Regions from separate parts of the Micromonospora sp. WMMD987 genome, predicted to be linked through region 4. Evidence: riboswitches for the same ligand, from Rfam matches in the RefSeq annotation. Region 4 holds a riboswitch; each other region holds the start of a gene.
The links. A riboswitch is a leader RNA that binds a small molecule or an ion and turns the genes downstream of it on or off. The one in region 4 is predicted to bind cobalamin.
Positions count from the first base shown of each region.

Region 1: linked by a shared signal. The riboswitch ahead of metE (5-methyltetrahydropteroyltriglutamate--homocysteine S-methyltransferase) and the one ahead of cobN (cobaltochelatase subunit CobN) in region 4 are both predicted to bind cobalamin.
Region 2: linked by a shared signal. The riboswitch ahead of bluB (5,6-dimethylbenzimidazole synthase) and the one ahead of cobN (cobaltochelatase subunit CobN) in region 4 are both predicted to bind cobalamin.
Region 3: linked by a shared signal. The riboswitch ahead of O7612_RS16385 (cell wall anchor protein) and the one ahead of cobN (cobaltochelatase subunit CobN) in region 4 are both predicted to bind cobalamin.

Region 1 is NZ_CP120861.1:3,882,917-3,890,559, reverse strand. It holds gene metE (5-methyltetrahydropteroyltriglutamate--homocysteine S-methyltransferase) at 144-2,381, opposite strand; cobalamin riboswitch at 2,495-2,708, opposite strand; gene O7612_RS16365 (superoxide dismutase) at 2,829-3,083, opposite strand; gene alaS (alanine--tRNA ligase) at 3,080-5,725, opposite strand; gene O7612_RS16355 (superoxide dismutase) at 5,952-6,212, opposite strand; gene O7612_RS16350 (superoxide dismutase) at 6,215-6,829, opposite strand; gene O7612_RS16345 (transcriptional repressor) at 6,915-7,373, shown strand; gene O7612_RS16340 (CGNR zinc finger domain-containing protein) at 7,451-7,643, shown strand, end outside.
Region 2 is NZ_CP120861.1:3,868,976-3,876,618, forward strand. It holds gene O7612_RS16265 (siderophore-interacting protein) at 1-90, opposite strand, end outside; gene O7612_RS16270 (iron-siderophore ABC transporter substrate-binding protein) at 87-1,136, opposite strand; gene O7612_RS16275 (iron chelate uptake ABC transporter family permease subunit) at 1,240-2,265, shown strand; gene O7612_RS16280 (iron chelate uptake ABC transporter family permease subunit) at 2,262-3,284, shown strand; gene O7612_RS16285 (ABC transporter ATP-binding protein) at 3,328-4,146, shown strand; gene O7612_RS16290 (hypothetical protein) at 4,171-4,512, opposite strand; gene bluB (5,6-dimethylbenzimidazole synthase) at 4,586-5,224, opposite strand; cobalamin riboswitch at 5,261-5,460, opposite strand; gene O7612_RS16300 (NAD(P)H-dependent oxidoreductase) at 5,547-6,110, opposite strand; gene O7612_RS16305 (DHA2 family efflux MFS transporter permease subunit) at 6,158-7,609, opposite strand.
Region 3 is NZ_CP120861.1:3,890,881-3,898,523, forward strand. It holds cobalamin riboswitch at 179-317, shown strand; gene O7612_RS16375 (peptidase) at 418-1,461, shown strand; gene O7612_RS16380 (hypothetical protein) at 1,494-1,979, shown strand; cobalamin riboswitch at 2,062-2,200, shown strand; gene O7612_RS16385 (cell wall anchor protein) at 2,342-3,787, shown strand; gene O7612_RS16390 (hypothetical protein) at 3,784-4,689, shown strand; gene O7612_RS16395 (CbiQ family ECF transporter T component) at 4,682-5,923, shown strand; gene O7612_RS16400 (ABC transporter ATP-binding protein) at 5,920-7,557, shown strand; gene O7612_RS16405 (ECF transporter S component) at 7,554-7,643, shown strand, end outside.
Region 4 is NZ_CP120861.1:3,313,695-3,321,337, reverse strand. It holds gene cobN (cobaltochelatase subunit CobN) at 1-2,449, opposite strand, end outside; cobalamin riboswitch at 2,757-2,886, opposite strand; gene O7612_RS13940 (hypothetical protein) at 3,052-3,387, opposite strand; gene O7612_RS13935 (aldo/keto reductase) at 3,477-4,376, opposite strand; gene O7612_RS13930 (MFS transporter) at 4,450-5,673, opposite strand; gene O7612_RS13925 (FUSC family protein) at 5,770-6,888, opposite strand; gene O7612_RS13920 (sugar phosphate isomerase/epimerase family protein) at 6,977-7,643, opposite strand, start outside.

The DNA of each region.
Region 1 (7,643 bases), 570 kb from region 4:
TGTCGAGTTCACCCGACTCGGCAAAGGAGACGGACACCAGCCGCACCCAGGGCACTCACCCGAGCCGCCCGGGCCTGCCCGTAGGCGGAATGCGCAGGAGGTACGGGCGGACTCCGTGAGGGAGCCCGCCCGTACCTGCCCGATCAGCTCCGGCGGACCTCGATGGCGGCTGCGACCAGGTGTCGGAGGGACGCCTCGACTTCGGCGTAGGCACGGGTCTTCAGACCGCAGTCCGGGTTGACCCACAACCGCCGGGCGGGCACGGCCGCGACGGCCCGGTGGAGCGCGTCGACCACCTCATCGTGGGGCGGGATGCGGGGCGAGTGGATGTCCCACACCCCGGGGCCGACGCCCCGGCGGTAGCCGATCGCGGCGAGGTCGTCGAGGATCTCCATCTTCGAGCGGGACGCCTCGATGCTCGTGACATCGGCGTCGAGAGCGTCGATCGCGGTGATCACCTCGCCGAACTCGCTGTAGCACAGGTGGGTGTGGATCTGGGTGTCGTCGGCGACGCCACTGGTGGCGAGACGGAACGCGTTCACCGCCCAGTCCAGGTACGCCGTCTGGTCGGCCCGGCGCAGCGGCAGGGTCTCCCGCAGGGCGGGTTCGTCGACCTGGATGATCCGGATCCCGGCGGCCTCCAGGTCGCGGCACTCGTCGCGCAGCGCGAGCGCGACCTGGTCGGCGGTGTCGGCCAGGGGCTGGTCGGTACGGACGAACGACCAGGCCAGGATGGTGACCGGGCCGGTGAGCATGCCCTTGACCGGGCGGTCGGTCAGCGACTGCGCGTAGGTGGACCACTCGACGGTCATCGGGGCACGGCGGGCCACGTCCCCGTGGATGATCGGCGGGCGGACGCACCGGGAGCCGTAGGACTGCACCCAGCCGTGCGTGGTGGCGGCGAAACCGTCGAGCTGCTCCCCGAAGTACTGGACCATGTCGTTGCGCTCCGGCTCACCGTGCACCAGCACGTCCAGGCCCAGCCGCTCCTGCAACCGGATGACCTGCTCCACCTCGGCGCGCATCCGCTGCGTGTAGCCGGCGTCGTCGAGAGTGCCGGCGCGGTGTGCGGCACGGGCCCGGCGCAGCTCGGTGGTCTGCGGGAACGAGCCGATCGTGGTGGTCGGCAGGTCCGGCAGCCCCAACCGTTCCTGTTGGCGGGCGGCCCGCTCGGCGTAGTCGCCGCGGTGCCGGTCGGTGGGGCGCAGCGCCGCCAACCGGCCGCGTACGTCATCGTGCCGCCACGCCGGCGGGACGGACGGCGGCGGGGCCGGCAGGCTGGTGGTGCCGTCGCGCAGCGCCCGGCCGAGCAGGACCACCTCGTCGACCTTCTGCCGGGCGAACGCGAGTCGAGCGGACAGTTCCGGGTCGAGGGAGGTCTCGGCGGACAGGTCGACCGGGACGTGCAGCAGCGAACAGGACGTGGACACCGCCACGTGGTCGGCCAGTCCGCCGACCGTGGCACCGGCGGCGACAGCGGCGCGTAGATCCGTGCGCCAGATGTTGCGCCCGTCGACCAGACCGGCGACGACGGTCCTGCCGCGCAGGGGACCGGCTGCGGCGAGCCGGTGCAGGTTGCCCGGGCCGGCGACCAGGTCCAGGCCGACCGCCTCGACCGGGGTGTCCAGCAGCGCCGGCAGCGCGTCGCCGAGGTCACCGAAGTAGGTGGCGACGAAGATCCGGGGGCGGTGGGGCAGCTCACCGAGGCGTCGGTAGGCGTGCCGCAGACCGTCGATCTCGGCCGGGGTGCGGTCGGCGACGTAGGCGGGTTCGTCCAGTTGGATCCAGGCCACGCCCGCGTCGGCCAGGGCGGTGAGGATCCGGGCGTACGTGTCGACCAGGTCGTCGAGCCGGGCGAACGGGTCGTCGCCCTTGGCCAGCAGCAGGAAGGTGGCTGGCCCGACCAGCACCGGACGGGTGGTGATGCCGAGGTCACGTGCCTGCGCATACTCGCCCAGCGCCTTTGCCGGATTCGCCGCGAACACGGTGTCGGGGTCGATCTCCGGCACCAGGTAGTGGTAGTTGGTGTCGAACCACTTGGTGAGTTCCAACGCGGGCGCGGCATCGACACCACGGGCCATGGCGAAGTAGGTGTCGAGGTGACCGAGGCCGAGCCGGGCGAACCGGCGGGGGACCGCACCGACCGCGACGGCGGTGTCGAGCATGTGGTCGTAGTAGGAGAACGTGTTGGACGGGATCGCGTCGAGCCGGGCGTCACGCAGCGTCCGCCACACCTCGGCCCGCAGCCCGGCCGCGACGTCCTCCAGGCCCGCGGCGTCCAGCGTGCCGGCCCAGTACGCCTCGACGGCCTTTTTCCACTCGCGGTGGGAACCGATACGGGGATAGCCGAGCACGGTGCTCTGCCCGAATGAGGTGGTCACAGGTGGTCCTTCCCTCGCGGTGTCCGACGACCACCCGAGAGGAAGACGGATACGCCACGGCGTAACCGGCATTCCGCCCTGGCCCTCCCGAGAGGCCGCCGACGGCGCGTACCGGCGGTACGCGCAGCGCTGGCAGGTCTTCGGACTCGTGGGCGTGACACAGGGTCGCCTACTGGCCGTCGCTTCCCAGACCGTGCGGTCCAGTGCTTCGTTGACGGCGGTCGTTCCCACTCACCGCTGCGGGGCAGTCCCGGTCTCGCACCGGGTTCCCTCTTACGACGCCCCACCCGCGCACGGGAGGGGCGAACCAGCACCGCCCGCGATCCTACCGCCCCACCGCCGCCCGCCGCGGCCGGCGTCCGGGGCGCGTGCCAGACGTGTTCGTCTCCGGGCCGGATCCTGTTGTGCGGGTGCCGGACGGTGGCGGCGGGACCTGGGGTGGTGGGGTCAGTCGGCGGCGGCGAGGGCGGCGATGCGCAGGGAGATCTCCCGGACGATGACGGGTAACTCCCTACCGGTGTGGTCGCTGGTGATCGCGAGGGCGAGTTCGGTGAGCAGGAGGAAGGCGTGGGCGCGTTCGGCGTCGTCGGTGAACGCGTCGGTGAGCGCCTGGACGCCGGGGAGGTCGCCGCGGTGGCGGGCGGCGACGATCCCCACGGCACGTTGCATCCCGGCCAGCAGGTCAGCGGCGTCAGGTGTCATGCGGCGCGGGCGAGGTCCCGCAGCCGGTCGAGCAGCTCCGCCGGATCCGCGTCGGCTCTGCCCTGGGCGGACGCGGCGTTGCCACCGCCCTTACCGGCCAGCAGACTCTTGATCAGGTCGTTGGCGGCCAGGCCGCGGTGCACACCGGCGGGGGTGACGGCGACGACGATGCTCGCCCCGGCGACGACGCCGACGACGCCGGGGCGACGGCCGAGGCGATCGCGGACCTTCTCGGCGAGACGGCGGGCGTCGCCGGTGGTGGTGATACCGGCGTAGGCGACGCCGTCGAGGTCGACGGCGTTGGCGGCGTACGTGTCGGCGTCCAGGTCGATCAGCCGGCCGCGCAGGTCGTCGGCCTCGCGTTCGGTCTGCTTGAGTCGCGCCAGCAGGGTGGTGATCCGGTCGGGGAGTTCCTCGGGGCGGGCTTTGAGCTGGGCGGCGAGTTGGCTGACGAGGTCACGTTCGCGGGCCAGGTAGCGGAACGCCTCGATCCCGGTGACCGCTTCGATGCGACGTTGGCCGGCGCCGACCGACGATTCGCCGGTGAGGGCGAGGGAGCCGATCTGCGCGGAGTGCGCGACGTGGGTGCCGCCGCACAGCTCGCGGGACCACTCGCCACCGATCTCGACGACCCGGACGGTGTCGTCGTAGGTCTCGCCGAACAGGGCCAGGGCGCCCTCGGCGCGGGCCTGTGCCAGCGGCAGGTGGCGGACCTCGACGGGCAGGTCACGGCGGATCGCCAGATTGGCGACCTCCTCGATCTCGCTGCGGGTGGTGTCGGTCAGGCCGCCGCGCCAGGCGAAGTCCAGGCGCAGATAGCCGGGCCGGTTGTACGAGCCCGACTGCAGCGCGTTCGGCCCGAGGACCTGGCGCAGCGCGGCATGCACGACGTGCGTGCCCGAGTGGGCCTGCCGGGCGCCGATGCGCCACTCGGGGTCGACCGCGGCGTGCACCGGGTCACCGACGGCGAGGCTGCCGTCGAGGATCCGGACGGTGTGCGCGATCAGGCCCTTGACCGGTCGCTGCACGTCGATGATCTCGGCGCGCAGGTTCGGGCCGGTGAGCAGGCCGGCGTCGGAGTCCTGTCCGCCGCTCTCGGCGTAGAACGGGGTGCGGTCCAGTGCGACGGTGACGATGTCGCCGGCCCCGGCGGTGTCCACCGTCGCGCCGCCGGACCAGATCGCGACGACCCGGGATTCGGTGTCGAGCGTCTCGTAGGCCAACCAGTCGGTGGGTCCGTGCGCGTCCAGCACCGTCCGGTAGGCCGACAGGTCGGTGTGGCCGGTCTTGCGGGCCTTCGCGTCGGCCTTCGCGCGGGTGCGCTGCTCGGTCATCAGTGCCCGGAACCCGTCGGCGTCCACGGTCAGGCCCTGCTCGTTGGCGATCTCCAGGGTGAGGTCGATCGGGAAGCCGTACGTGTCGTGCAGTTGGAACGCCTTGTCGCCGGGCAGTGACGAGCGTCCGGCTTTCTTGGTCTCGGCGATCGCGGTGTCGAGGATGGTGGTACCGGCGCGCAGCGTGCCGAGGAAGGTGTCCTCCTCGGCGTAGGCGGCCGAGGAGATGCGGTCGAAGTCGGCGGCGAGTTCCGGGTACGACGGGGCCATGCAGTCGCGGGCGACGGGAAGCAGCTCGGGCAGGGCCTTGCCCTGCCAGCCGAGCAGGCGCATGGCGCGGATCGCCCGACGCATGATCCGCCGCAGCACGTAGCCCCGGCCTTCGTTGGACGGGTTGACCCCGTCGCCGATGAGCATGAGCGCGGTACGGACGTGGTCGGCGATGACCCGCAGGCGGACGTCGTCGGGGTGGGACTGGCTGGCCGCCTGCCCGGAGTGCACACCGTACCGTTTGCCGGTCAGGTCGGCGGCCCTGGCCAGAATGGGACGTACTTCGTCGATCTCGTAGAGGTTGTCCACCCCTTGCAGGATCGAGGCGATCCGTTCCAGGCCCATCCCGGTGTCGATGTTCTTGTTCGGCAGCTCGCCGATGATCCGGAAGTCGGTCTTCGACGCCACGTCGGCGATCTCGTACTGCATGAACACCAGGTTCCAGAACTCGAGGTAGCGATCCTCGTCGACCTCCGGACCGCCCTCGGCGCCGTAGGCCGGGCCGCGGTCGTAGTACAGCTCGGAACAGGGACCCGCCGGGCCGGGGATGCCCATCGACCAGAAGTTGTCCGCCTTGCCCCGCCGCACGATGCGCTCGACCGGCACGCCGGTCTTGAGCCACAGGTCGTACGCCTCGTCGTCGTCCAGGTAGACCGTCGCCCAGATCCGCTCCGGGTCCAACCCGAAACCGCCCTGCTCCACCGGGGTGGTCGACAGCTCCCAGGCGAGGGGGATCGCCCCGGCCTTGAAGTAGTCGCCGAACGAGAAGTTGCCGTTCATCTGGAAGAACGTGCCGTGCCGGCTGGTCTTACCGACCTCGTCGATGTCCGGCGTCCGGATGCACTTCTGCACCGATGTGGCCGTCCGGTAGGGCGCGGCCTGCTGGCCGAGGAAGTAGGGGACGAACTGCACCATTCCGGCGTTGATGAACAGCAGGTTCGGATCCGAGATCGCGGGCAACGGTGCCGAGGGCACCACCGTGTGTCCGTTGGCCTCGAAGTGCGCCAGGAAGCGCCGCTTGATCTCCGCCGTCTGCACAACGCCCCCTTTGTTGCCTCATCTTTGCAACTGCATCATATTGGCAGGAGGGTGAGGCGGTTCGGGACGCCCCACGGTCGACCGTCCCGCTCGCTGGCCCGCGGCGCGGCGCGGCCGGCGGGCCGGCCGGGGGAAGACGGCAGGCGCCGCGCGGGCTCGGGCGTTCCGGTCGGTGCCGTCGGCACGTCTGGTGGCGCCGTCGGCACCGACCGGATGACCACCGCCGTCAGCTGTCGGGCGGGGTGGCGGTGACGGCGACGAGCAGGGACAGTTCCCGTACGAGATCGTCCATGGACTGGCCGCTCTGCGCGCGGAGCAGCCCGAGGCCCAGGTCCGCCAGGAGGTAGAAGCCGAGGCTCTTGGCCTGCTCGGAACCGAACGCGGCGAGCAGCTCCTCGGCGCCGCCGAGGTCACCGCGATGCTTGGCCGCGATGACCCCGGCGGCGCGTTGGACCAGTTCGGCCGCTGCCGGGGTGGGGCTGGTCACCGTCAGATCTTCGGCGTGGTGGCGCGGGCGGCGTCGAAGCGGGCGATCACGTCCGACCAGTTGACCAGGTTCCACAGCCGGTCGACGTAGTCCGGCCGGACGTTGCGGTACTGCAGGTAGTAGGCGTGCTCCCAGGCGTCGAAGACCAGCAGCGGGATGGAGCCCTGGCCGACGTTGCCGTGGTGGTCGTAGACCTGCTCCACGATCAGCCGCTGCCCGAGCGGTTCCCAGGCCAGCACGCCCCATCCGGAGCCCTGCACACCCTTGGTGGCGGCGGACAGCTGCCCGGCGAACGCGTCGAACGTGCCGAAGTGTTCCTCGATCGCGGCGGCCAGCTCACCGTCGGGACGGTCACCGCCGTCCGGGGACAGGTTGCCCCAGAAGATCGTGTGCAAGACGTGCCCGGACAGGTTGAACGCGTACGTCTTCTCCAGGCCGACCAGGGTCGAGAAGTCCCCCTTCGCGCGGGCCTCGGCGAGCTGCTCCAGGCCGTCGTTGGCGCCCTTGACGTACGCGGCGTGGTGCTTGTCGTGGTGCAGCTCCAGGATCTGGCCCGACATGGCCGGCTCCAGCGCGCCGTAGTCGTAGGGCAGATCGGGCAGGGTGTAGACCGCCATCAGAACTCCTCGTGGTTGCTGCCGTAACTATGCTCTTGCCACTATCTTGCAATAGAACCGGTGACTGCGCGGCGAGGAGCGGCGGTTGACCACGTCGGAGACCGAGCGGGTGAACGCCGCGGTGCAGCGACTACGCCGCGCTGGCCTGCGCAACACCGCGGCCCGCCGCGGAGTGCTCGACCAACTCGCCCACGCTGTCGGTGGCCGCGGGCACCTCACCGTGAGCGAGGTGTATCGAGCCCTGCTCGCCCGTGGCGTGGTCGTGGAACTGTCGACGGTGCATCGGGTGCTGCGGCAACTGGTCGAGCTGGGCATCGCCCACACCGTGCCGGTCGGCAGAACGACGACCTTCGGGCTCGCCGACGACGCCCATCACCATGCCGTCTGTGGCTCCTGCGGCGACATGCGGCAGCTGCCGGCCGAGGCGGTTGCGGCGAGCCTGGCCGCCGCCCGCGCCGTCGGGGTCGACACGGATCCGTCGGGTCATCCCCACGGTGTCGTCGTCTACGGTCGGTGCGCGCGGTGCCGGACGACGACCCGCTGAGGACCGCACCCGCCGGTGCGCAATGTGCCCCGGCTCCGGTCAGACCCGGGCGTCCGTCACGCGCTCACGGCGCCGGGGTGGGCAATCGCAGCGGGCTGACCGGCAGCTACGCGCTGGCCCTCCGAGCGACGGCACTGGCCAACGCGCGGCTCGAAGACCCTACGGACGTGTGGGTGCTGCCGGCGGACCAGCCTCGGCTCCGCGACTTCGCCACGGAAGCCGACCTGCACACATTGCGGGTGGCCGGACATCGCCTGCGCGAGGTGTTCC
Region 2 (7,643 bases), 560 kb from region 4:
GAGGACGATCCGTTGCAGGTGTGGGGTCAGCCGGCGGACCTCGTGCACGGTGGCGGTCCAGAAGCCGGGTCGGGTGAGGGTGTCGGTCATCGCGCGCTGTACTCCGAACCGGTGGCCGGGTCGCCGTCGGCCGCGACGGTGAGCGCGGGGACGATCCTGTCCAGGACGTAGGGCAGGCTCAGGACGGAGGCGAAGGCGAGCGCGCCGTTGGCCTCGGTGCCGAGGAAGACGTCCCGGCGTTGGGTGCGGACGTCCAGCCGGGTGTAGAGCGGGTCGCCGAGCAGGGTGGTCACGCCCGGGTCGGTGGCCGCCTCGGACCAGACGGCGACGTCCACGTCCACCAGGTCGAACCGTTCGCGGCTGATGGTGGCGGACTGGTTGGCGTTCGCGGTGAGGGTGGTGACCTCGGGCGTCATGGTCAGTCCGAGGTCGAGCAGGACCTTCGAGGCGGTGGTCTCGGGGCTGAACAGGTAGTACTGGCCTTCGTAGGTGGAGGCGAACACGGTGCTGGCGCCCTTGAGGCGGGGGTGGGCGGCGGCGACCGCGGCGATGCGCTGTTCCAGGTCGGTGACGAGTTTCTCGGCCTGGGCGCTGCGGCCGGTGATCTGTCCGGCGGCTCTGCTCATCTGCTGCCAGGTCACCGCCCAGCTGCCGTCGCCGGCCGGTTGGGCGACGGTGGGGGCGATCTTGGTGAGCAGGTCGTACTCCTGGCGGGACATGCCGGAGGAGAGTCCGACGATGACGTCGGGGCGCAGGGTGGCGATCTGTTCGTAGTCGAGTTCGGCGCGGGCCAGTACCTCCGGCTTGGCGGTGCCGAGTCGTTCCCGGGCCCATGGCCAGGTCGCGTTCGGCTGGTTGCCGTACCAGTCGCGGATCGCCACCGGCACCTCGCCGAGGGCGAGGAAGTAGTCCTGTTCCTTGAGGCCGACCAGGACGATCCGTCGGGGCTTGGCGGTGAGGGTGGTCGCGCCGAAGGCGTGGGTGAGGGTGGTGGGGAACGCGGCGTCGGACGATCCGGACGCGGGGTCGGCGGAGCTCGCCTCGCCGGTGGCGCAACCGCCGGCCACCAGCAGGGCGAGCACCAGTGTGGCGGCGGTCAGGACAGTGCTCAGCCGGCGTGGGCGGGTGTGTGACATGGCATTCGATCCTCAGGAGGGGCAGCGAGAACGACGTTCCCAGTGGCTTAGGGTAGGTTTACCTTAGCCAGTGATGGAACGTTCCACCATGAAGTGAGTCACAGTGTCGGTCGCCACCCCCGCCGGCTTACGCCGCCCCCGCCTGCTCGCCGTCGGCCTGCTCGCCTGCGCGCTGGCCCTGCTGGCCTCGGTCACCGCCAGCCTCGCCGTCGGCGCGCTGCCCCTGACGACCGGCACCGTGCTGCGGGAACTCGTCGCCCCCAGCGACAGCGCGGCGGGGCTGATCGTCTGGGAGGTCCGGCTGCCCCGTACCGCGATCGCGGTCTGTGTCGGGGCGGCCCTGGCCCTGGCCGGTGCCCTGATGCAGGCACTCACCCGCAACCCCCTCGCCGACCCCGGGCTGCTGGGCGTCAACGCGGGAGCCGCCGCAGCCGTGGTCGCCGGCATCCTCGCCGGGGTGACCAGCCAGCGCGACCACCTGCTGCTCGCCCTGCTCGGCGCGGGCGTCGCCGCCGGCCTGGTCACCGCCATCGGCGGCACCCGGGGGCCGGGCACGGCCGACGACGGCCGGCTGGTCCTGGCCGGCGCGGCCGTCGGCGCCTGCCTGACCGGGGCCGTCGCCGGTGTCACCCTGATCGACCAGACCGCGTTCGACCGGTACCGCTTCTGGGCCGTCGGAAGCCTCGCCGACCAGCCGTCGTCCGCCCTGCTCACGGCGGCACCGGCGCTGCTCGCCGGCCTGGTCGTCACCGTGGGCGTGATCCGACCGCTGGACGTGCTGCGCTTCGGCGACGAGGGTGGCACCGCGCTGGGCGTCAGCCCCGGCCGCACCCGGCTGCTCGCGCTGGTCGCCACCACCCTGCTCTGCGGCGGCGCGACCGCCGTGGCCGGCCCGATCGGCTTCCTCGGACTCGCCGTCCCGCACGCCGCCCGGGCGATCTGCGGCCCCCGGCTCGGGTGGATCGTCGCCTACTCCTGCCTGCTCGGCCCGGTCCTGCTGATCACCGCCGACGTGATCGGCCGGCTGCTGGCCCGCCCCGCAGAGATCGAGGTCGCGATCGTCATGGGCGCCATCGGCGCCCCCGTGTTCATCGCCCTGGTCCGCGCCCGGAGGATTCCCCGCCCATGACCACCGTCCCGACCAGCGGTCCGGGCCGCCGCGCCCGCCGTCGGCACACCCGCCGTGCCACCCTGGCCTGCCTCGTCGCGCTGGCCCTCAGCGTCGGGCTGGTCGTCGTCGCCCTGACCAGCGGCCGGTACGCCACCCCGATGCACGAGCTGTGGCCGGCGCTGACCGGGGGCGGCAGCCCCGGCCTGCGGTTCGTCCTGTTCGAGCTGCGGCTCCCCCGGATCGGCACCGCGCTCGCCGTCGGGGCGGCCCTCGGTGCGGCCGGCGCTCTCTTCCAGAGTGTCAGCCGCAACCCCCTCGGCAGCCCCGACATCGTCGGCTTCACCGTCGGCGCCGCCACCGGCGCGCTCGTCGTCCTGCTGGTACTCCACGAGACCCGCCTCACCCCGGCCGTGGGCGCGGTGCTCGGCGGTGCCGCCGTCGCCGGGGCGGCCCTGCTGCTCGGCGGGACCGGGCAACGCCTCATCCTCGTCGGGATCGGCCTGGCCGCCCTGCTCACCTCCGTCAACGCCTACCTGCTGACCCGGGCCGAGGTGACCGACGCACAGAACGCCGCCGTCTGGCTCGTCGGCAGCCTCAACGGCAGCGGTCACCACCTGCCGCTGCTGCTCGGCGCGCTCGCCGTGCTACTGCCACCCGCCGTGCTGGCGGCCCGGGGGCTGCGACTCATCGAGAACGGCGGGGACAAGGCGCTCAGCCTCGGCGTACCCGTGCGCCGGCAACGCCTCACCGCGACGGCCCTGGCGGTCGCGCTCACCGCCGTCGGCGTCGCCGGGGCCGGACCGGTCGGCTTCGTCGCCCTGGCCGCCCCCCACCTGGCCCGCCGGCTCACCCGCGTCGCCGCTCCCCTGGTGACCACGAGCGCGGTGTTCGGCGCCGCCCTGCTGCTCGCCGCCGACCAGCTCGCCCAACGACTCGTCCCCGGGCAGCAACTGCCCGTCGGCGCGGTCACCGGTGTCGTCGGCGGCGGCTACCTGGCGCTCGTGCTGGCCTGGACCTGGCGGGGCAGGCCCGGGTGAGCCGCCGCCCGTCCCGCACCGCACCGCCACCCCGGAGGCAACCATGACCGCCCCACCCACGATCGAGCTGGACTCGGTCACCGTCGGCTACGACCGTCGGACCGTCTGCCGGGACGTCTCCCTGCGGATCGCCGAGGGGAGCTTCACCGTCTTCATCGGGCCGAACGGGTGCGGTAAGTCGACCCTGCTGCGTACCATCGCCCGGGTGTTGCGGCCGAGCGCGGGCCGGGTGGCCGTCCTCGGCCGCGACGTGCACGGCTACCGCCGACGGCAGTACGCCCGCACCGTGGGGCTGCTCCCCCAGGGGATCGAGGCACCGGCGGGGATGACCGTCACCGATCTGGTGCTGCGCGGGCGGCACCCGCACCGGTCGGCGTTGAGCCGCTGGACGTCGCAGGACGAACAGGCGGTCACCGCGGCGCTGGCCGCGACCGGGACCACCGGGTTCGGCGACCGGATGCTGGCGGAGCTCTCCGGGGGTCAGCGGCAACGCGCCTGGTTGGCCATGCTGCTGGCGCAGGACACCCCGATCCTGCTGCTCGACGAACCGACCACCTACCTCGACATCGCCCACCAGTACGAGGTCCTCGACCTGCTCGCCGACCTGCATGCCGGTGGTCGGACCGTGGTCGCCGTACTGCACGACCTCAACCAGGCGGCCCGTTACGCCACCGACCTGGTGGTCCTGCACGACGGCCGCGTCACCACGACCGGTCCCCCGTCGGCGGTGCTCACCCCGGACCTCGTCGCCGACGTGTTCGGGCTGCGCTGCCGGGTCGTGCCCGACCCGGTGACGGGCACGCCCGCGGTGTTCCCCGAGTCCTCCCGCCCCCGCCCGACCGGTTCCGTCTCCGACGGGTGACCCGCAGCCGGGCACGGGACGGCTCTACTGCCAGGGGCCGCTGCGGCAGATGAACTGGGTGGTGCCGCTGTACTGGGTCGTGCCGCCGTCGAGGTAGCTGTAGCTGGCCCGCACGGGGTGGCCGAGGTTGCTGGCCGGGCAGGCGGCGACGAGGGTCGGTCCGGCGGTCGTGAAGGTGCCGACGCTGCCGGAGTACCAGGTGATGCTCCACGTCGTCGTGCCGGTGCTGCTGCCGTCGCAGACGAACTGCGACGCGCCGGACTCGCAGAACGGTGCCGGGGCGGCGGCGAGGGCCGGGGTGGCACCGGCGGTGAGGCTCAGCGTGGCAAGGGCGGACACGGCCAGGATCGTGACGGTGGTACGCATGGAACTCCTCCCGACGTAGCCGAGCGATGACTCAGCGCAATGTCAGCGTAGCCTCCGCCCGGGCTTGTCCGAACTAGCTGTTCGGTGTCACCTGCGGGGACCAGCGGTCGTGGTGCACCGCCTCGGCCAGGGGCCTGCCCCGCCGCCACCCGTGCCGTTCCAGGTCCGGCACCGCCTCCAGATGGGTCACCGGCCCGACACAGAGCCAGGCCACCGGCCGGATGCCGGCCGGCACCCCCAGCAGTCCGGCCAGGAACGACTCCCGGTAGAAGGACACCCACCCGACGCCCAGCCCCTCGGCGGTGGCGGCGAGCCACAGATTCTCAATCGCCAGACACACCGAGTACAGACCGGTGTCGGCGATGGCGTGCCGCCCGAGCACGGCCGGACCCCCACGCTGCGCGTCGTACGTGACGACAATCGACAGAGTGGACTCCACCACACCGTCGATCTTGATACGCGCGAACCGATCGGCCGCCGCACCGTCCAACGTGGCGGCGAACACCGCCCGCTCGGCCTGCACGTGCCGGTGGAACCGACGACGGACGGCGGCGTCCCGGACCACGACGAAGTCCCACGGCTGCGAGTAACCGACACTCGGCGCGGCGTGCGCGGCGTCCAGAATCCGGTGCAGGGTGTCGGCCGGCACCGGTTCCCCGGTGAACTGGGCACGCACGTCCCGACGGCGGTGGATGGCATCGTAGAGTTCCACAGGCAGGCTCCCGCTGCGCTCGGCCCACCCCGGACGGGCGGGCGGTCGACGCGAGGCCGGTCTTCGGACTCCCGGATCGACACCACCCCGTCCGCCTTCCCAGCCTGACGGCCAGTGGCTGCGCTCCTCGCGCCTGGACGGTCGCTCCCCGGTCACCGCGGCGGGCCCGTGCCGGACTCACACCGGCTTCCCGATTCTCCCCACACCCACAGGGCACCTCGCACGATCATGCCGCCGACGATGCTAACCCGCCCCAGCGACACCGGTCGACAGCGATGGAGCACGCGGTGAGGTGCCGTCGTGGACGGCACCCCACCGGCCGTCACGTCTGGCGCAGCGCCGCCAGGGCACCGCCCCAGGCCACCACCTGGTCCAGCATCCGGTGCAGAATGGCCTCCTGGTGCTCGGCCGGCAGCACCTCGCCGTTCGCGCCGAACTCGGTGAAGTAGCTCAGGCAGATCTGGTCACGGACGCCGGCGACGTGCAGCTCCGCCACCACCAGCCGCAGGTGCTCGACGGCCCGGATGCCGCCGTGGATGCCGTACCCGACGAACCCGGCCGACTTGTTCTGCCACTCCGCGTAGAGGTAGTCGATGGCGTTCTTCAGCACGCCCGGGTAGGAGTGGTTGTACTCCGGCGTGACGAAGACGTACCCGTCGTACCGCGCGATAGTCTCCGCCCAGCGCCTGGTGTGTTCGCCCGCGTAGTTCTCCGGTCCCATCGCCGCCGGGACCGCCTCGTCGAGGTGCGGCAGGTCGTGGTCGGCCAGGTCGACGATCTCGTAGCTGGCGTCGCCGCGCTGGGTGGCCAGCTTGTGGACCCACTGCGCCACCGCCTCGCCCCGCCGTCCCGGTCGGGTGCTGCCGATGATGATGCCGATGCGCATGGGTTGACCTCCTGGTCGGTTGACTGTGCTGAGCGGTGTCCCGGTCACTACGCCGCCGTCCGGCGGGTGCTTCGTTGTGCCCGGGTGAGCCAGGTGGCGAGGACGAGGGCGACGGCGGCCATCGCGGTCAGCCACCAGAAGGTGGTCCGGAACGCCGTGGCGACCTCGACCTCGGACCGGGCGTCGGCCAGCGCGTCGGCGAGGACCACGACGCAGAGCGCGCTGCCGACGGCGCCACCGACCCGGGACAGGATGTTCACCTGCGCGCTGGCGTCCGGCATCTGGTGGGACCGGACCCGCGCCAGGGCGGCGGAGACCGCCGGAGATCCGGCGAGGGCCAGGCCGACGCCCCGGACCACCTGGAGGGCCTCCACGAGGACGACGTCCGGGTCGGATGGCAGGAACGCCATCGGCACGGTGCCGGCGAGGACGGTCCCGAGTCCGACCAGGGTGACGATGCCGCCGCCGTACCTGTCGGTCAGCTGTCCGGCGATCGGGAAGGTGACCGCGGCACCGAGGCTGAACGCCATCAGCAGCAGACCGGTGTCGATGATGCCCCGGTTCATGGCGAGCTGGAAGTACAGCGGCATCACGATCAGTCCGCCGAAGAGCGCCGCGCTGGAGAAGAAGATGGTGCCGGTGGCGGCGGCGTAGACCGGATCCCTGGTCAGCCGCAGGTCCATCAGCGGCTCGTCGGCGCGCAGCGACCGGTGGACGAACAACACGAGCGCGACCAGCGCGACCAGCAGTGGAGTCAGCACGGCCGGCGTGGACAGCCCGCGTTGGTCCATCGCCGCGGTGATGGCGTAGGTGAGCAGCGGTAGCCCGAGGGTGACCAGGAACAGGGCCGGCAGGTCCAGCCGCCCGGCCCGACCGGCCGCACCACGCGGGACGACCCGCAGGGCCACCAGCAGCCCGACGATGCCGATCGGCACGTTGATCAGGAACATCCAGCGCCAGGAGAAGGTGTCGATGAGCAGGGCACCGACGATCGGGCCGACGGCGGGGGCCAGGATGGACGGCACACTGGACACGGCGATCACCCGGCCCATCCGTCGGCTTCCCGCGACCTGGCCGAGGATGGTCATCCAGGTGGGGATGAGCAGTCCGCCGGTCAGCCCCTGGAGCACCCGGGCGGCGATGAGCGTGTCGGCGTCGCGGGCGAGGGCGCAGAGCGCGGAGGTGAGGGTGAATCCGGCCAGCGCCCAGATCCAGAGCCGGCCGGCTCCGAGCCGCCGGCTGAGCCAGCCGCAGACGGGCAGGACCGCGGCGAGGGCGAGCAGGTAGCCGCTGTTGATCCACTGCATCTCGCCCAGCGAGGCGTCCAGGTCCCGACCGATGATCTCGATACCCACGTTGACGAGCGAGGTGTCCAGGCCGGTCATCACCGAACCGGACGCCAGGACGACCGCGATCCGCCACACCGAGGCCGGAACCGCCGTGGCGGGGGTCCGTCCCGCACCGGTGTCCGTGTCGGCGCTCGCGCTGCCCAGCTTCATCGCCGCTCCCACCAGAGAGGTCGTTGGATGTCCA
Region 3 (7,643 bases), 580 kb from region 4:
TTCCTGCCGCAGCGTCACCTACCGGGGGCGGCAGTGAGTGAATGCGCCGTCGGTGACCATGTTCGCGTCGGGTGGTGCGAGTACGGTCGTCTTCGTCCGGGATGGACGACCATTGTGCCAACTCTCACCAGCCGTGTTCGCCTGGTTGCGCATTGACATCCGGTGTCGCGGGAGATCAGACTGTCGCGACAACTGCAGCAACGCGTGCGCGGGGGAAGTCCGGTCGAAGTCCGGCGCTGGCCCGCAACGGTAGGTCGTCGAGGTGGCAGACACCCTGACGGCGAGCCCGAATACCCGCCGCACGCGTGATGTCCGTTCCCCACCCGTCGTGGCCCACGGGTCGGAGGCCGGTCGATCCTGCCTGTCGGTGGTGGTCGTCCGGGTTCTGACGACCGCCGGGCCGGAAAGGCGCTTCCGATGGTCGTCCGCCTGAGCCGGCACCGCCTGCTCGCCCTGTTCTGCGGCGTACTCGTCGCTCTCACCCTCGCCACACCCGCGACCGCCGTACCCGCACATCCCGGCGTCGACCGGGCCGGGGCCGCCGCCGGCTGGCTCGCGCGGCAACTCGTCGACGGTGAACGATTCGAGGTGGTCTTCGACGGCGTCGCCTACCCCGACCAGGGGTTGACCCTCGACGCGGTGTTCGCCTTCGCCGCCGCCGGTGTCGCCGACGACTTCGGGACACGGGCGCTGGCCTGGGTCACCCGACCGGACGTCCGCGACGGTTACGTCGGTGACGGCGGCACCGAGGCGTACGTGGGCGCGACCGCGAAACTCGCCCTCACGGTGCAGGTACGCGGGGGCGACCCGACCGACGTCGGTGGGGTGGACCTGATCGCCCGGCTGCGGGGGCTGGAATCGTCCAGCGGCCGGTTCACCGACCGGTCGGCGTACGGGAACTACAGCAACGCGTTCAGCCAGTCCTTCGCGATCCTCGCCCTGGACCGCACCGCGCAGGGTGCGCCCGGAACCGCCGCCACCTGGCTGGCCGGGACCCGCTGCCCGGACGGCGGATACCCGCTGCTGCCCGCCCAGCCGGTGTGCACCTCCGATGTGGACGCCACCGCACTGGCGGTGCAGGCGCTCCAGGCGGCGGGCCGCCCGGCCGCCGCTGCCGCCGGGCTGCGCTGGCTGGTGTCGGTGCAGGGCGCCAACGGTAGCTTCGCCGACTCGTCGGGCGTCCCGAACGCCAACAGCACCGGGCTCGCTGCGCAGGCGCTGCGCACCGGCCACCGGCCGTTGGCCTGGGCGCGGGCACGGGCGTTCCTGGTCGGCCTGCAGGTGGGTTGCGGCGCAGCGCCGGCCGACCGGGGCGCGGTCGACTTCGACGGCGGCACCTTCGACCCGGCCACCGCCACCCGCGCCACCGGTCAGGCCGTCCTGGGCCTGACCGGGGACGGCTACGCCACGCTCTCCGCCGCGACCGCCGGTTCCGGCGCACCGGTGCTCACCTGTCCCTGACCTGTCGCGCCGACCCGAACCCGGGAGGACCTGTGTTCCGTCTCCGATCCATCGTCCGTGTACGGCTCGCCAGCCTGGTGGCCGCCGCCGTCGCCGCCGTCGCCCTGACCGCCGTGGAGCCCGCGCCCCAGGCGGCGCACGCCGCAGCCTGCACCGGCACCTCAGGGGTCACCGTCGTTGTCGACTTCGCCGCGCTCGGCGGGGGCGTGCAGGTCGCCTGTGCCCTGGGCGACCCGGCCACCGGGGTGGCCGCCCTGCAGGGGGCCGGTTTCACGGTGACCGGCACCTCGCGCTGGGGTCTGGCGTTCGTCTGCCGGATCAACGGCAAGCCCACGGCCGCGACGGACCCGTGTGTCAACACGCCGCCGGCCACCGCCTACTGGTCGTACTGGCATGCCCCGGCGGGCGGGTCGTGGTCCTACAGCTCCTCGGGCGCCAGCGGCTACAACCCGGCTCCGGGCAGTGTCGAGGGCTGGGCGTTCGGGGCGGGCGCCGCGCCGAGCATCGCCGCACCCTGACCCGGACCGCAGCCCTGGTGTGGCCGGTGCGTCGGCTGCCGGCTGCCGCCCTGGCGTCCTGTGACGCCAGGGCGGTACCGTGTCGACATCCGGTGCGCCGGGTGCTCAACTGCATACGTCCCGTGTGGGGGGAAGCCGGTAGAGGCCGGCGCTGACCCGCAACCGTGAGCGAGGGGTCCTCTCGCGAGCCGGAATGCCCCGCCCGGGACGAGCGGCTTCCACTGTCGAGGTCTACAGGGTGAGGTCCGGGCTGCCGTCGACGGTCCGTTCACCCCGCTCGCCGCAGCGCGCGGAGCGGGATGACGGGTCCGGGGAGGGTGTGTTCCGGAGTTCTCACCGACCGCTCTGCGAAAGGCACTCCCATGCTTCTGTCCCGGCGTCTCGCCACCGGTCTCGGCGCGATCGTGGCGACGACCGTCGTCACGGCAGCCGTGCCCCTGGCCGGGGTGGCCGCACCCGCCCCGGCCGATGCCGCCGCCGCGCGTGACGCCACCTCGTGGCTGGCCGGTGAATTCGCCGACGGCACGCTGCCCGGACCGTACGGTGGCCAGGACTGGGGCCTGACCATCGACGGGATCATCGCGATGTCCGCCACCGGCGGGTCGGCACCGACGCGACAGGCGGCGACCGGGCAGGTCGCGGCGCACGTCCGGTCCTACAACAGCTACGACGACTGGGGCATCGAGGGTTTCACCGACGGCGGGGCGACCGCGAAGCTGCTCTACGTCGCGTCCGCCGCCGGTGCCGACCCCACCGACTTCGGCGGGTACGACCTGCGGGCGGTGACGCTGTCCCTGCTGGCCGGGGCGGACGCCGGTCACCAGCGGGGACGGATCACCAGCCGTGTCACGGCCGACAGTGGACCGGACGCCAGCAACACCTTCGACCAGTCCTTCGCCGTGCTGGGTCTGGCCCGCAGCGGTGACCTGCCGCAGGACACCGTCGACTTCCTCGTCCGGCAGCAGTGCGCGGCCGGAGGCTTCCGGCTCTACCCGGACACCGCGGACGGCCCTTCGCCGTCCTGCGACGAGCAGCCGGGCGCGACCCTCGACGTCGACTCGACGGCGATGGCCGTGCAGGCGTTGCTGGCCGCCGCCGACGCCGGTGCCACCGGGGCGAGCGACGCCGCCCGCAGGGGCGCGGACTGGCTGGTGGGGCAGCAGCACGCCGACGGTTCGTTCGGCGGTTCCGGCCCGACCACCGGCGCGAACTCCAACAGCACCGGGCTGGCCGGGCAGGCGCTCGCCGCTGCCGGCCGGGACAGCCAGGCCGCACAGGCCGCACACGCGGTGGCCGGGGTGCAGCTCACGGCGGCGAACGGTGGTGCTGCCGCCGGTGACGCGGGGGCGATCGCCTACCACGCCGAGTCGTTCACCAGCGCCGTCACGGCCGGGATCACGGACACCGACCGGGACCAGTGGCGCAGGGCCACCGCGCAGGCCCTCCTCGGACTCGCCCAGGTGCCGCTGGGCCGCATCGGTCTCGACCTGCCGCCGACGTCGCCGACGCCGACCGGCACCGCGACTCCGACGCCGACCACCTCTGCCACTCCGACCACCTCTGCCACACCGACACCGACGACGACCCCGGCCGGTCCGAGCCCGAGCGCCACCGGTAGCCCGGCGACGCCCTCCCCCACCGTGTCATCGACCGACACCGCCGCGCCGACCACCACCCCGGCCGCTCCCCCGCTGCCCGGTCTCCCCACCACCGGCGCGGCGATCATCGGGTACGTGCTGGTCGCATTGCTGCTGATCGGCGGCGGTGTGGTGCTGTTGGTGCTCGGACGTCGACGGCGGGCAGCATGAGCAGCCGGGCCGCTCATGCCGCGACGATCGCCTTCACCGCGGCGATCACCGTGTCCTGGCCGGGCAGCCCGGCCGCGGCTGCCGGGTCGGCCGGCTACTGCCCGGATGCCTCCGGCGTCACCGTCGTGGTCGACTTCCACGAGCTGGGCGGCGGCGCGGTGGTGCGCTGTGCCTCCGGCAGCCAGGCCACCGGTCTCGCGGCACTCAAGAACGCCGGCTTCGAGATCACCGGCACGCTGCGCTGGGGTGAGGGGTTCATCTGCCGGATCGACGGCAAGCCGTCGGCGGCCTCGGAGAAGTGCGTGGACACCCCGCCGGCCAACGCCTACTGGTCGTACTGGCATGCCGCGAACGGGGGTGGCTGGGCGTACAGCGACAAGGGCGTCCTCAACCGCAAGCCGCCGGCCGGCAGCTTCGAGGGCTGGTCCTTCTCGCTCAACCGCAACGCCAGCGACGCCCCCCGGCCGGGGGTCACCCCGAAACGGCCGGCCCCCACACCTCCATTACCGGCGTCGCCGACCCCACCGGTGGCCGGAGGCGGGCCGTCCGCGCCACCGCCCGCCGCAGGGGGCAACCCGGTCGTCCCACCGGTCGGTGGAGCCGGTCGGACCACCGCCGTGCCTCCCGCCGACACACCGGGCACCGCCCCGGTGGGCACGGCGGCACCCGGCGTGTCGGCGGCGGCACCCTCGACATCGGCGGCGGCGGCGACACCCGGAGGTGTCACCGGCTCATCGGGCGGTACGGCCGGCGATCCGGCGGTGACCGAGGTCGCCTCCTCCGACAGCGGCGACGGTGGGCTGCCGCTGGGCACGATCGCCGGGGTTCTCCTGCTGGCCGCGCTCGCCGCGGGCGGCGTGGTCACCGCCCGGCGACGGCGTACCGCCGACCCCGATGACTGACCGTCGGGCCGGGGCTGACGCGGCTACGGCCGGTCCGGGGCGCGAGCTGCGCCCCTGGTCGGCCGCGCGGCTACCCCGGGGGTTGCATCCGGGCGCATGGTGGTTGTGGGCGCTCGGCCTGGCCACGGCGGCCAGCCACACCACCAATCCGTTGCTGTTGGCGCTGCTCGTCGCCGTCGCCGCGCTGGCGGTGATCCGGCGGCGCACCGATGCGCCGTGGGCGCTGGCGTTCCGGATGTACCTCGTCCTCGGCGCGGTGATCATCGTGATGCGGGTGGTGTTCCGGATCGTCTTCGGTGGCGGGCAGGGCGAGCACCTGCTGGTGTCGCTGCCGGAGATCCCCTTGCCCGAGTGGGCGGCGGGCATCCGGTTGTTCGGGCCGGTCGCCGTCGAACAGGTCCTCGGCGGCTTCTATGACGGGCTTCGACTGGCCACGATGCTGGTCTGCCTGGGTGCCGCCAACGCGTTGGCCAACCCGAAACGGCTCCTCAAGGCCGTTCCCGGGGCTCTGTACGCGGTGGGCACGGCCGTGGTGGTGGCGCTGTCGGTCGCGCCGCAACTGGTGGAGAGCGTGCTGCGGGTACGTCGGGCGCGTCGGCTGCGCGGCGCGGCCGGCCGGGGCATGCGTGCGCTCCGGGGAATTGCCCTGCCGGTGCTGGCCGACGCCCTGGACCGGTCGTTGGCGCTCGCGGCGGCGATGGACTCGCGCGGCTACGGCCGCACCGCGGCGGTGCCGGCCGGTCAGCGTGCCGTGACGGGGGCGCTGGTGCTCGGTGGGCTGGTCGGTGTCTGCGCCGGCACGTACGGGCTGCTCGACACCACCGGATCCGGCTACCTGGGCCTGCCGATGCTCCTTGCCGGCCTGGCCGTCGCGGTGACCGGGATGCTGCTGGCCGGCCGGCGGGTCCGGCGTAGCCGCTACCGCCCGGACCGGTGGCGTCCCGCCGAGCTGCTGGTGGCCGGGTGTGGTGTCGCCGCTGCCGCGTTGACCCTGCTCGCCGGTTCCGTCGCCCCGGAGTTGCTCTATCCTCCGGTCAGCCCGCTCACCTGGCCCGAGCTGACGCCGCTGATGCTGCTCGCCGTCGTGGCAGCGGCGGGGCCGGCCTGGCTGGCACCGCCACCGCCCGGGTCGCCGTCGACCCGGGCGCCGATGGCGGACACACCGGTCAGCGCCGTCTCGACACCCACCCGTGTCAGCGACCCGGCGACACCCGTACCCGGAGGTCACCCGTGATCACATTCGACCGGGTGACCGTCCGCTACACCGATGACGGTCCCCCGCCGCTGCGTGAGGTGAGCCTGCGGGTCGAGGAGGGCGAACTGTGCCTGGTCGCCGGCCGTACCGGTGCCGGCAAGTCGACGCTGCTGCGGGCGATCAACGGGCTGGTGCCGCACTTCACCGGCGGCACCCTGTACGGCAGCGTCACCGTCGACGGTCGGGACACCCGCCGGCACCCGCCCCGCGATCTCGCCGACGTCGTCGGTGTGGTCGGTCAGGACCCGCTGTCCGGGTTCGTCACCGACACCGTCGAAGAAGAGTTGGCGTACGGCATGGAGCAGTTGGCCCTGCCGGCGGCGGTGATGCGTAAGCGGGTGGAGGAGACCCTCGACCTGCTCGGCATCGCCGAGCTGCGGCACCGGCCGCTGCGGACGTTGTCCGGTGGGCAGCAGCAGCGGGTCGCGATCGGCGCGGTCCTCACCAGCCACCCCCGGGTGCTGGTGCTCGACGAACCCACCTCCGCCCTGGACCCCACCGCCGCCGAGGATGTCCTCGCCGCCGTCACCCGGCTGGTGCACGACCTGGGCGTGACCGTGGTGCTTGCCGAACACCGTCTGGAACGGGTCGTGCAGTACGCCGACCGGCTGCTCTACCTGCCCGGCGACGGCCGGGTGGTCGACGGGGAGCCGGCGACGGTGCTGGCCGGTGTCGACCTCGCACCACCGCTGGTCGAGCTGGGCCGGCTGGCCGGGTGGACGCCGCTGCCGCTGTCGGTCCGCGACGCCCGCCGACAGGCCGGTTTCCTGCGTCGACGGCTCGCCGGCACGGCACCTCCCGACCCGACGTCGACCCCGGATACTCCCCCGGTGCTGGCCGCCCGGAAGGTCGTCGTGCGGTATCCGGGCACGGTGGCCGTGGCCGGCGTCGACCTCGACCTGCATCGCGGCCGGGTCGTCGCGTTGATGGGTCGCAACGGATCCGGTAAGTCGAGCCTGCTCTGGGCGGTGCAGGGCAGCGGCCCGCGGCACCGGGGCACCGTCACCGTCGATGCCGGTGAGGGGCGGAGTCCTGTCGATCCGAAGCAGCTGTCGGCTGGCCAGGCCCGCCGGCACGTCGGACTCGTCCCGCAGACCCCGGGAGACCTGCTCTACCTGGAGACGGTGGACAGCGAGTGCCACCAGGCCGATCGGGAGACCGGCGCGGCGGCCGGCACCTGCCGCGCCCTGCTCGACCGGCTCACCCCCGGTCTGCCCGGCGACCGGCACCCCCGTGACCTGTCCGAGGGGCAACGGCTGGCGCTCGTACTCGCGGTGCAGCTCACCGCCGCCCCACCGGTGGTCCTGCTCGACGAGCCGACCCGAGGTCTGGACTATCTCGCCAAGCGACAGTTCGTGGACCTGGTTCGCGGGCTGGCCGCGGCCGACCGGGCGGTGGTGGTCGCGACGCACGACGTCGAGCTTGTCGCGATCCTCGCCGACCGGGTGATCGTGATGGCCGACGGGGACATCGTGGCCGACGGCACCACGGCCGAGGTGATGCTCGCCTCACCGGCGTTCGCCCCACAGGTGGCCAAGGTCCTCGCCCCGGCGCCGTGGCTGACGGTCGAGCAGGTCACCGCCGCGCTGGGTCCGCCCCGGGAGCCGGCATGAGTGTGCTGCGGGTCGCGCCGCGCACCGCCGTGGTGCTGGCCCTCGCCTCCGCCGCCGCGTTGGCGACCTTCACCTGGCCGTTCTTC
Region 4 (7,643 bases):
GCGCACCGAGGGTGTGGGTGATCTCGTCGGTGGTGCGGTCCAGCCGGGGCACCACCTCCCGGGCGGCGAAACGCAGCACCGCGACGGCGTCGGGGCAGTCGGCACCGGTCACCTCGGCGACCACCGCGTCGGCGCGGACGGGATCCCAGCCGAGGGTCTCCATGCCGAGCACGAGCCGGCGGGCCAGTGCCTCGATCAGGTCCACGGCGTCGGCGGCGGTGACCGCCGGCCCGTCCACGACGTCGGTCAGCGCCGCCGGCACCGCCACCCGCGCCCCGGGCTCGGCGAGCAGCACCTGCTCGTCCAGGCCGTAGCCGGCGGCGAGGGCCTGCCGCAGGCCGGGCAGGGTACGGCTGCCGCCCCACACCTGGGGGGCGCGCAACACGGCCAGGACGAGGTTGACCCGGGCCTCCCCGGTGGGCACCTCGGCCAGGACGTGCAGTCCGTCGCGGATCTGCACGTCCTTGACCTCGCACAGGTAGCCGTCGAGGTGCAGCACGAAGTCGTCGAAGTCGTCGGCGGCGGGCATCGCCTCGGTGTGCAGGTCGTGGTGCAGTTCGGCGGCGCGCACCAGCTCCCAGATCTGCCCCCGGACCACCGGCACCTTCGCCGGGTCGAGCGCCTGCACGGTGGCGTACTCGTCCAGGAGCTGTTCGAGTTTCGCCAGGTCGCCGTAGGTCTCGGCGCGGGCCATCGGGGGCACCAGGTGGTCGACGACGACGGCGTGCGCCCGCCGCTTGGCCTGGGTGCCCTCGCCGGGGTCGTTGACGATGAACGGGTAGACCAGCGGCAGGTCGCCGAGCACGGCGTCGGGGGCGCAGTCGGCGGCCAGCCCGAGGCCCTTGCCGGGCAGCCATTCCAGGGTGCCGTGCTTGCCGAGGTGCACCACGGCGTCCGCGCCGAAGCCGCCGTCGTCGACGGGTGCGGCCAGCCACCGGTACGCGGCCAGGTAGTGGTGGCTGGGCGGCAGGTCGGGGTCGTGGTAGATGGCGATCGGGTTCTCGCCGAAGCCGCGTGGCGGCTGGATCAGCAGGGTGACGTTGCCGAACCGCAGCCCGGCCAGGACGATGTCACCGCCGTCGGTGTAGAGCCCGCCGGGTGGCTCGCCCCAGTGTTCCCGCATCCGGTCCCGCAGGTCGGCCGGCACCTGGTCGAACCAGCGCCGGTAGGTCTCCCCGGGCACCCGGGCCTCGGCGGCGGACAACTGTTCCGGGGTGAGCCACTCGACGTCGTGGCCACCGGCGGCGATCAGCGCGTGGATCAGCGCGTCGCCGTCGGTGGGCGGTGGCGCGTCGCCGAGGTGGTAGCCGGCGGCGGCGAGGGCGGCGAGCAGCCGTACCGCCGAGGCCGGGGTGTCCAGCCCGACGGCGTTGCCGACCCGGGAGTGTTTCGTCGGGTAGGAGCTGAGCACGACCGCCAGCCGCCGGTCGGCGGGCCGCAGGTGCCGCAGCCGGGCCTGCCGGACGGCGATCCCGGCGACCCGGGCGGCCCGCTCGGCGTCGGCTGCGTAGACCGACAGCCCGTCGGCGTCTATCCGTTTGAACGAGAACGGCACGGTGACGATCCGGCCGTCGAACTCGGGGATGGCCACCTGCATCGCCGCGTCCAGCGGGGAGAGCCCGGCGTCGCTGCCGGCCCACTGCTCGCGGGTGCTGGTCAGACAGAGCGCCTGGATCACCGGTACGTCGAGGGCGGCCAGCGCGCCGACGTCCCAGGCGTCCTCGTCACCACCGCCGGAGGCGTCGGCGGCGACCGTCCCCCCGGCGGCGAGAACGGTGACGACGAGGGCGTCGCAGCGGGCGAAGAGTTCCAGCGGCCCGTCGCCGGGGGTGAGTCCGCGCAGCGAGCCGCAGAAGATCGGCAGCGGGTGCCCACCGGCCGCGTCGACCGCGTCCGCGAGGGTCTCGACGAAACCGGTGTTGCCGGCCAGCGCGTGCGCCCGGTAGAACACGATCCCCACCGTGGGCCGCCCGTCGCCGTCCGGCGGCCCCCCGGTCCCGGTGTCCGGGCGGGGCGTCGGGCGGCGGTCGAGGATGCCGTACGGCGGGGTGGGGGTGGGCGGGTCGAAGCCCTCACCGGTCAGCAGGATCGTGTCGCCGAGGAACCGGGCCAGCTGGGCGAGGTTCTCCGCACCCCCTTCGACCAGGTAGGACAGGGCTTCGGTGGCCACCCCGGAGGGCACCGTGGACGCCGCCATCAGCTCCGCGTCGGGCACCGCCTCGCCACCGAGCACGATCGTGGGCACGCCGGAGCCGAGCACCGCGGCGAGGCCGTCCGGCCACGTCTGCCGGCCACCGAGCAGTCGTACGACGGCCAGGTCCACGCCGTCGAGCAGGGCCGGTACGGCGTCCCGCTCGACCCGGGTGGGGTTGGCGAGCCGGTAGTCGGCGGCGCTGGCGCGGGCGGCGAGCAGGTCGGTGTCGGCGGTGGACAGCAGCAGGATGCGCACGTGCGGCTCCGGAGAGTGACGGCCGGCTCGACCACGGGGCCGGGCCGGTCGGGGCGGGAGGGAGGCCGGTCAGCGGCGACGGGGGTACCGACCACCCCGCCGGACGGCAGGGTGGTCGGACCGGGCGTCAGCGGTGTCCGGCAGGCCAACCGACCCGGCGACGGCCGGCGGTGGGAACGGTGCCGGCACGCGGCGGCACACGCTCGGCGATGCTGCGGGGATCACCGGCCGTCATCGGGCCGGTGGCGACGCTGCGCGTCATCGGTTCCTCCTCGGGTGTCCACGCCCTGGGGTTCTCCGACGGCCGAAGTATCCTGGCTCCCGGATCGACGCTCACCCCCGGCCTTCCAACCGCACACGCACGGTCGTGACCCACGAGGGGGGATCGCTCCCCGGTGACAGTGGCGGGACCGCGTCGGAATCGCACCGACTTCCTTCACTGCCGTCAGGCCGCGAATGCTGCCACACTCCTTACCCCGGGTCAACGGCGGCGGCCGGCCCGGCGGCGCACCCGGCGACCCGGTGACGAGGCCGAACAGCACCGGACCGCCGCAGCCGCGCCTCTGGCGGCACATGGCTGCGGCGGTCGGTGGGCGCGGCGGTCAGCGGGCGCGGCGCTCGGGGTGGAGCCGGTTCCAGGCGCGCATCCGTTCCGGATAACCGATCTTCGCCGCCTCGTACAGCGGCACCGCGTGCCGGTGGGCCAGCTTCGCCGCCGCCCGCGGGGAGCCGGCACGGCGGCGGATCCACTCCCCGTCGTGCGCGATCGCCACCACGGTGGTGTCGGTGGCGGTGGTCTCGGGTTCCAGATAGAACTCCACTCCACGGTGGGTGGTCACGAAGTCCGTCAACGCGGTCAGGTCCTCCCGGGTGGCCTCCCGGTCGAGCCTGGTCGGGATGCTCTCGGCGACCCAGGGCCGCCGGTGGATCCAGCCCATCTGCCCGCTCCTCTCCTCGGCGTCCCTCCAGTGCAGCATCCCTACCTGGTAGGACACTGCGAACTCGGTGACAGTCTGCTGCGAACCCCTCACGACCGGTCGAGGGCGGTCAGGTCGTCGGGGCTGAGCCGCAGCGCGCCGGCGGCGACGTTCTCGACCAGGTGGGCCGGATCCCCGGTGCCGGGGATGGCCAGCACGTGCGGACCCTGGTGCAGGATCCAGGCGAGCCGTACCTGCTGCGGGGTGGCGTGGTGGGCGCGGGCGACGGTGAGGACCGCCGGGGCGTGGTCGGTGCGCGCCCCGCCCTCCCGGTTGGTCCCGGCCAACGCGAAGTACGGCACGTAGGCGATCCCCCGGGCGGCGCACTCGCGGATCAGGGCGTCCTGGTCTCCACGGTTGTCCAGGGCGTAGTTGTTCTGCACGCAGACCACCGGGGCGATGCCCTGCGCCTCGTCGAGGTGGTCGAGGCGGGCGTTGGACAGGCCCAGGTGCCGGATCAGTCCGGCGTCGCGCATCTCGGCCAGCGCGCCGAAGCGTTCAGCCACGGAGTCCGGGGGCGGGCGCTTGACGATCCGCAGGTTGACCAGGTCGAGGTGGTCGCGGCCCAGGCGACGCAGGTTCTCCTCCACCTGGGCGCGCAGCTGCGCCGGGCCGGCCTCCTCATGCACGCCGAGGGCCGGGTCGTACCGGATGCCCACCTTGGTGGCGACGACCAGGTGTTCCGGGTACGGGGCGAGCGCGGCGCGGATCAGCTCGGTGGCGTACCGGGCGGGGCCGGTGCCGACCCGCAGCGTGCCGCCCGGCGAGACGTAGAAGGCGGCGGTGTCGAGGTGGTCGACCCCCAGGTCGACGGCCTGGCGCAGCAGGCGCACCGCCCGGTCCCGGTCGGGGTGCACGGTGATCCGCATGGTGCCGAACCCCAGTCGGTGCACGGTGCGGTCACCCAGGGTCCAGCGGTCCGCCGCTGCGGCGGTGATCTCGGTCGGCATCCGGCGACCCTAGCCAGCACCGGCCGCCCGGGTGATCGGGCGCGCAGCCGATACCGGTGACGGTCGGTGACTGCTAGCTTTTTACTGTCGGCGCGGTGGGCTTCGGTCCGGCCGGCGGGCGGGTCGCCGGCACCAGGGCCAGCGTCGGGAGCAGCAGCACCGGCACCACCAGCAGGGCGTGCAGGATGCCGACCCGGTCCCCCAGCAGACCCAGCAGCGGCGGACTGGCCAGGAACGACGTGTAGCCGATCACCGCGACGACGCTGACCCGGGCGGGAGCCCGGTCCTCGTCGTCGGCGGCGGCGCTCATCCCGACCGGGAAGCCGAGGGACGCGCCGAGTCCCCAGAGGACCACCCCGACCACGGCGAGCGGGCCGGAACCGGCCAGCACCGCCAGCAGCGAGCCGGCGGCGGCGAGCAGGATCGTGCCGACCAGCACCGGCACCCGGCCCCACCGGTCGATGGCCACGGTGCCGGCGGTCCGACCGATGGTCATACCGGCGACGAAAACCCCGAAGACGGCGGCGCCGGCGGCCTCGCTGGCCCCGTAGCCGTCGACGAAGGCGACCGCCAGCCAGTCGTTCGCGCTGCCCTCGGTGAACGCCATCACCAGCACCAGCGCGCCGATGAGCAGGGTGCGCGGTTCCCGCCAGGCCGCGAGCAGGCCGCCGCGACGGGTCGACCCGCCCTCGGCGTGCGCGGCGGGCAGGAACAGCCGGGCACCGAGCAGGGTGCCGCCGAGGACCAGCGCCGCCAGCACCGCGAGATGGACGCTGATCGGCACACCGAGCCGGGCCGCGCCGGCACCGAGGCCCGCGCCGGCCACCGAGCCGAGACTCCAGGCGGCGTGGAACCGGGGCAGGATCGTACGGCCCAGGCGCTTCTCCACCGCCGCGCCCTCGACGTTCATCGCCACGTCGCAGGTGCCGGAGCCGTAGCCGAGGGCGAACAGGCCGACCGCGACGCCGGGCAGCGAACCGAGCGGGCCGGCGGCCAGGCCCACCCCGGCCAGCCCGGCCGCCACCAGCACCGTCGAGCCGACCACGGTGCGGGCGGGGCCGAACCGCTGGGTCACCAGGCCGGCGCTGGTCAGCGCCAGCACCGCGCCGCCGGACATGGCCAGCAGCAGCAGACCGAGCCGGCCGGCGCTGAGACCGAGCGCCTCCCGGACGGCGGGAACCCGGGCGAACCAGGTGGCCACGGCGAGCCCGTTGAGGGCGAAGACCACGGTGACGCCGTTGCGGGCGGCCAGCACCGCCGCGGGTACGGCGCTGTGGGGTGGGCTGGTTACGCTCACGACGGTGCGGTCCTTCCGGGTATGACGGTGCCGCCGTCGATCTCACACCGGATCCGTCACGCCCACAAGCGGTATGCGCTCCTTACCACAGGCGCGTCAGAGCGCGGGCAGCCCGAGCGCCTCGTCCACCCGGGCCAGCACGGCGGCGTCGTCGTCGGCGCGTACCCCGCGCAACAGGTCGATGGCGGTGGCCCGGATCTGGCCGACGATCATCGCCAGCGGCAGGCTCTGGCCGGGGGTGAAGAGCCGCCCGGCGGTCCGCACCGCCGCCAGGGCGGCCCGGTCGGCGTCCTCGGCGTGCCGGTCGCCGACCTCCTCCGCGCCCTCCAGGTCGGCCGCGAGCGCCCGACCGGCCGCCTCGACGGCCCGGGACAGGTCGCGCAGCGCGGCGCCCAGCTCGGGCGGGACGGGGGCGGGCAGCCGGCTGAACGTCACCCCTGCCCTGGCCAGCACCCGGACGTTGCGTACCGCGTAGTCGAGCTGGCCGATGGAGGCGTCCACGCTCCGGAGCCGGCCGATGTGCCGGCGACGGCGGACGTGCAGCCGGACCGCCTCACCGGCGGCGAGGACGGCCTCGCGCAGCGGCTCCACGTCGAGCTGCCGGGCCTGCTCCAGGGCGGCCACCGCGGCGGGCGCGTCGTGCCGGTCGAGGGCGGCGGCCACCTGCTCCAGCACCGCGGCGAGGTCGTCGAAGGTACACCGGAACGCGGCGACCAGCGGGGCGAGCGGCCGGCGGACGCCGATGAGCTGGCTGGCCACCACCGCCACCCCGCCACCGATCAACGCGTCGACGAACCGGAACGGCACCAGCGACTCGGTGGCCGGGGAGACCACCACCAGATAGAGAGCGGAGACGGCGGCCTGCACCACCGAGACGGTGCTCGCCCCGACCGCTACCGCGAGGGCGATGGTGAGCAGGATGACCGTGAAGACCGTCCAGGTGGTACGTGGTCCGAGGGCCTGGACCACCAGGTCGGCGACGAGCACACCGGCGGCCACCCCGAGCACCACCTCGACCGCGCGGCGCACCCGCTGACCCCGCGCCTGACCGAGAACGATCAGCGCGGCGGCGGGGGCGAAGAAGGGCTGCGGGTGGCCGACGATCCGGGTGGCCAGCACCCAGGCCACGGTGGCCGCCAGGGTGGTCTCGACGACCGGCAGCCAACCTCCGCGCAGCCGGCCGGCGGCGGTCCGCAACCAGGTCCACCGCAGCATGCCGCCTCCTCGGGTCACCCCTCACGCTACGGCCCACGCCGGGGACGACCGTCCGGGGGACACCGCCGCGGTGACCCGCCGGCCGGGGTCAGGGCACGTGCGCGAGGTAGGCGTCGATGGTGGCGGCGAGGATGTCCGGACCGGGCCGGGACCAGAGCGCGGCCTGGAACACCTCGACCTCGACCGGTCCGGTGTACCCGGCGGCGTCGACCGCCTCGCGCAGCCGGCGCAGTTCCACGCAGCCCTCGCCGGGCAGTGCCCGACCGAGCAGCACCCCCTCCGGCAGCGGGGTCACCCAGTCCGCCACCTGGAACGCGGCGATCCGGTCGCCGGCACGGATGAGCTGCGCGTACACCGTGTCGTCCCACCACACGTGGTAGGTGTCGACCACCACCCCGACCACCGCCGGGTCGAAGCGTTCGGCGATGTCGAGCGCCTGTCCGAGGGTGGCGATCACGCACCGGTCGGCGCTGAACATCGGGTGCAGCGGCTCGATGGCCAGCCGTACCCCGGCCGCCGCCGCCTCGTCGGCGAGCGCGGCGATGGCGTCGGCGACCTGTCGTCGGGCACCGTCGAGGTCGCGGCTGCCGGGTGGCAGCCCACCGGAGACCAGGACCAGTTCCCGGGTGCCGAGGGTGGCCGCCTCCTCGATGGCCCGCCGGTTCTCGTCCCACCAGTCCGGGGTGGTGAAGAACCCGCCCCGGCACAGCGAGGTGACGGTCAGCCCGGCGGCCCGGACCAGCCGCGCCGCCCGG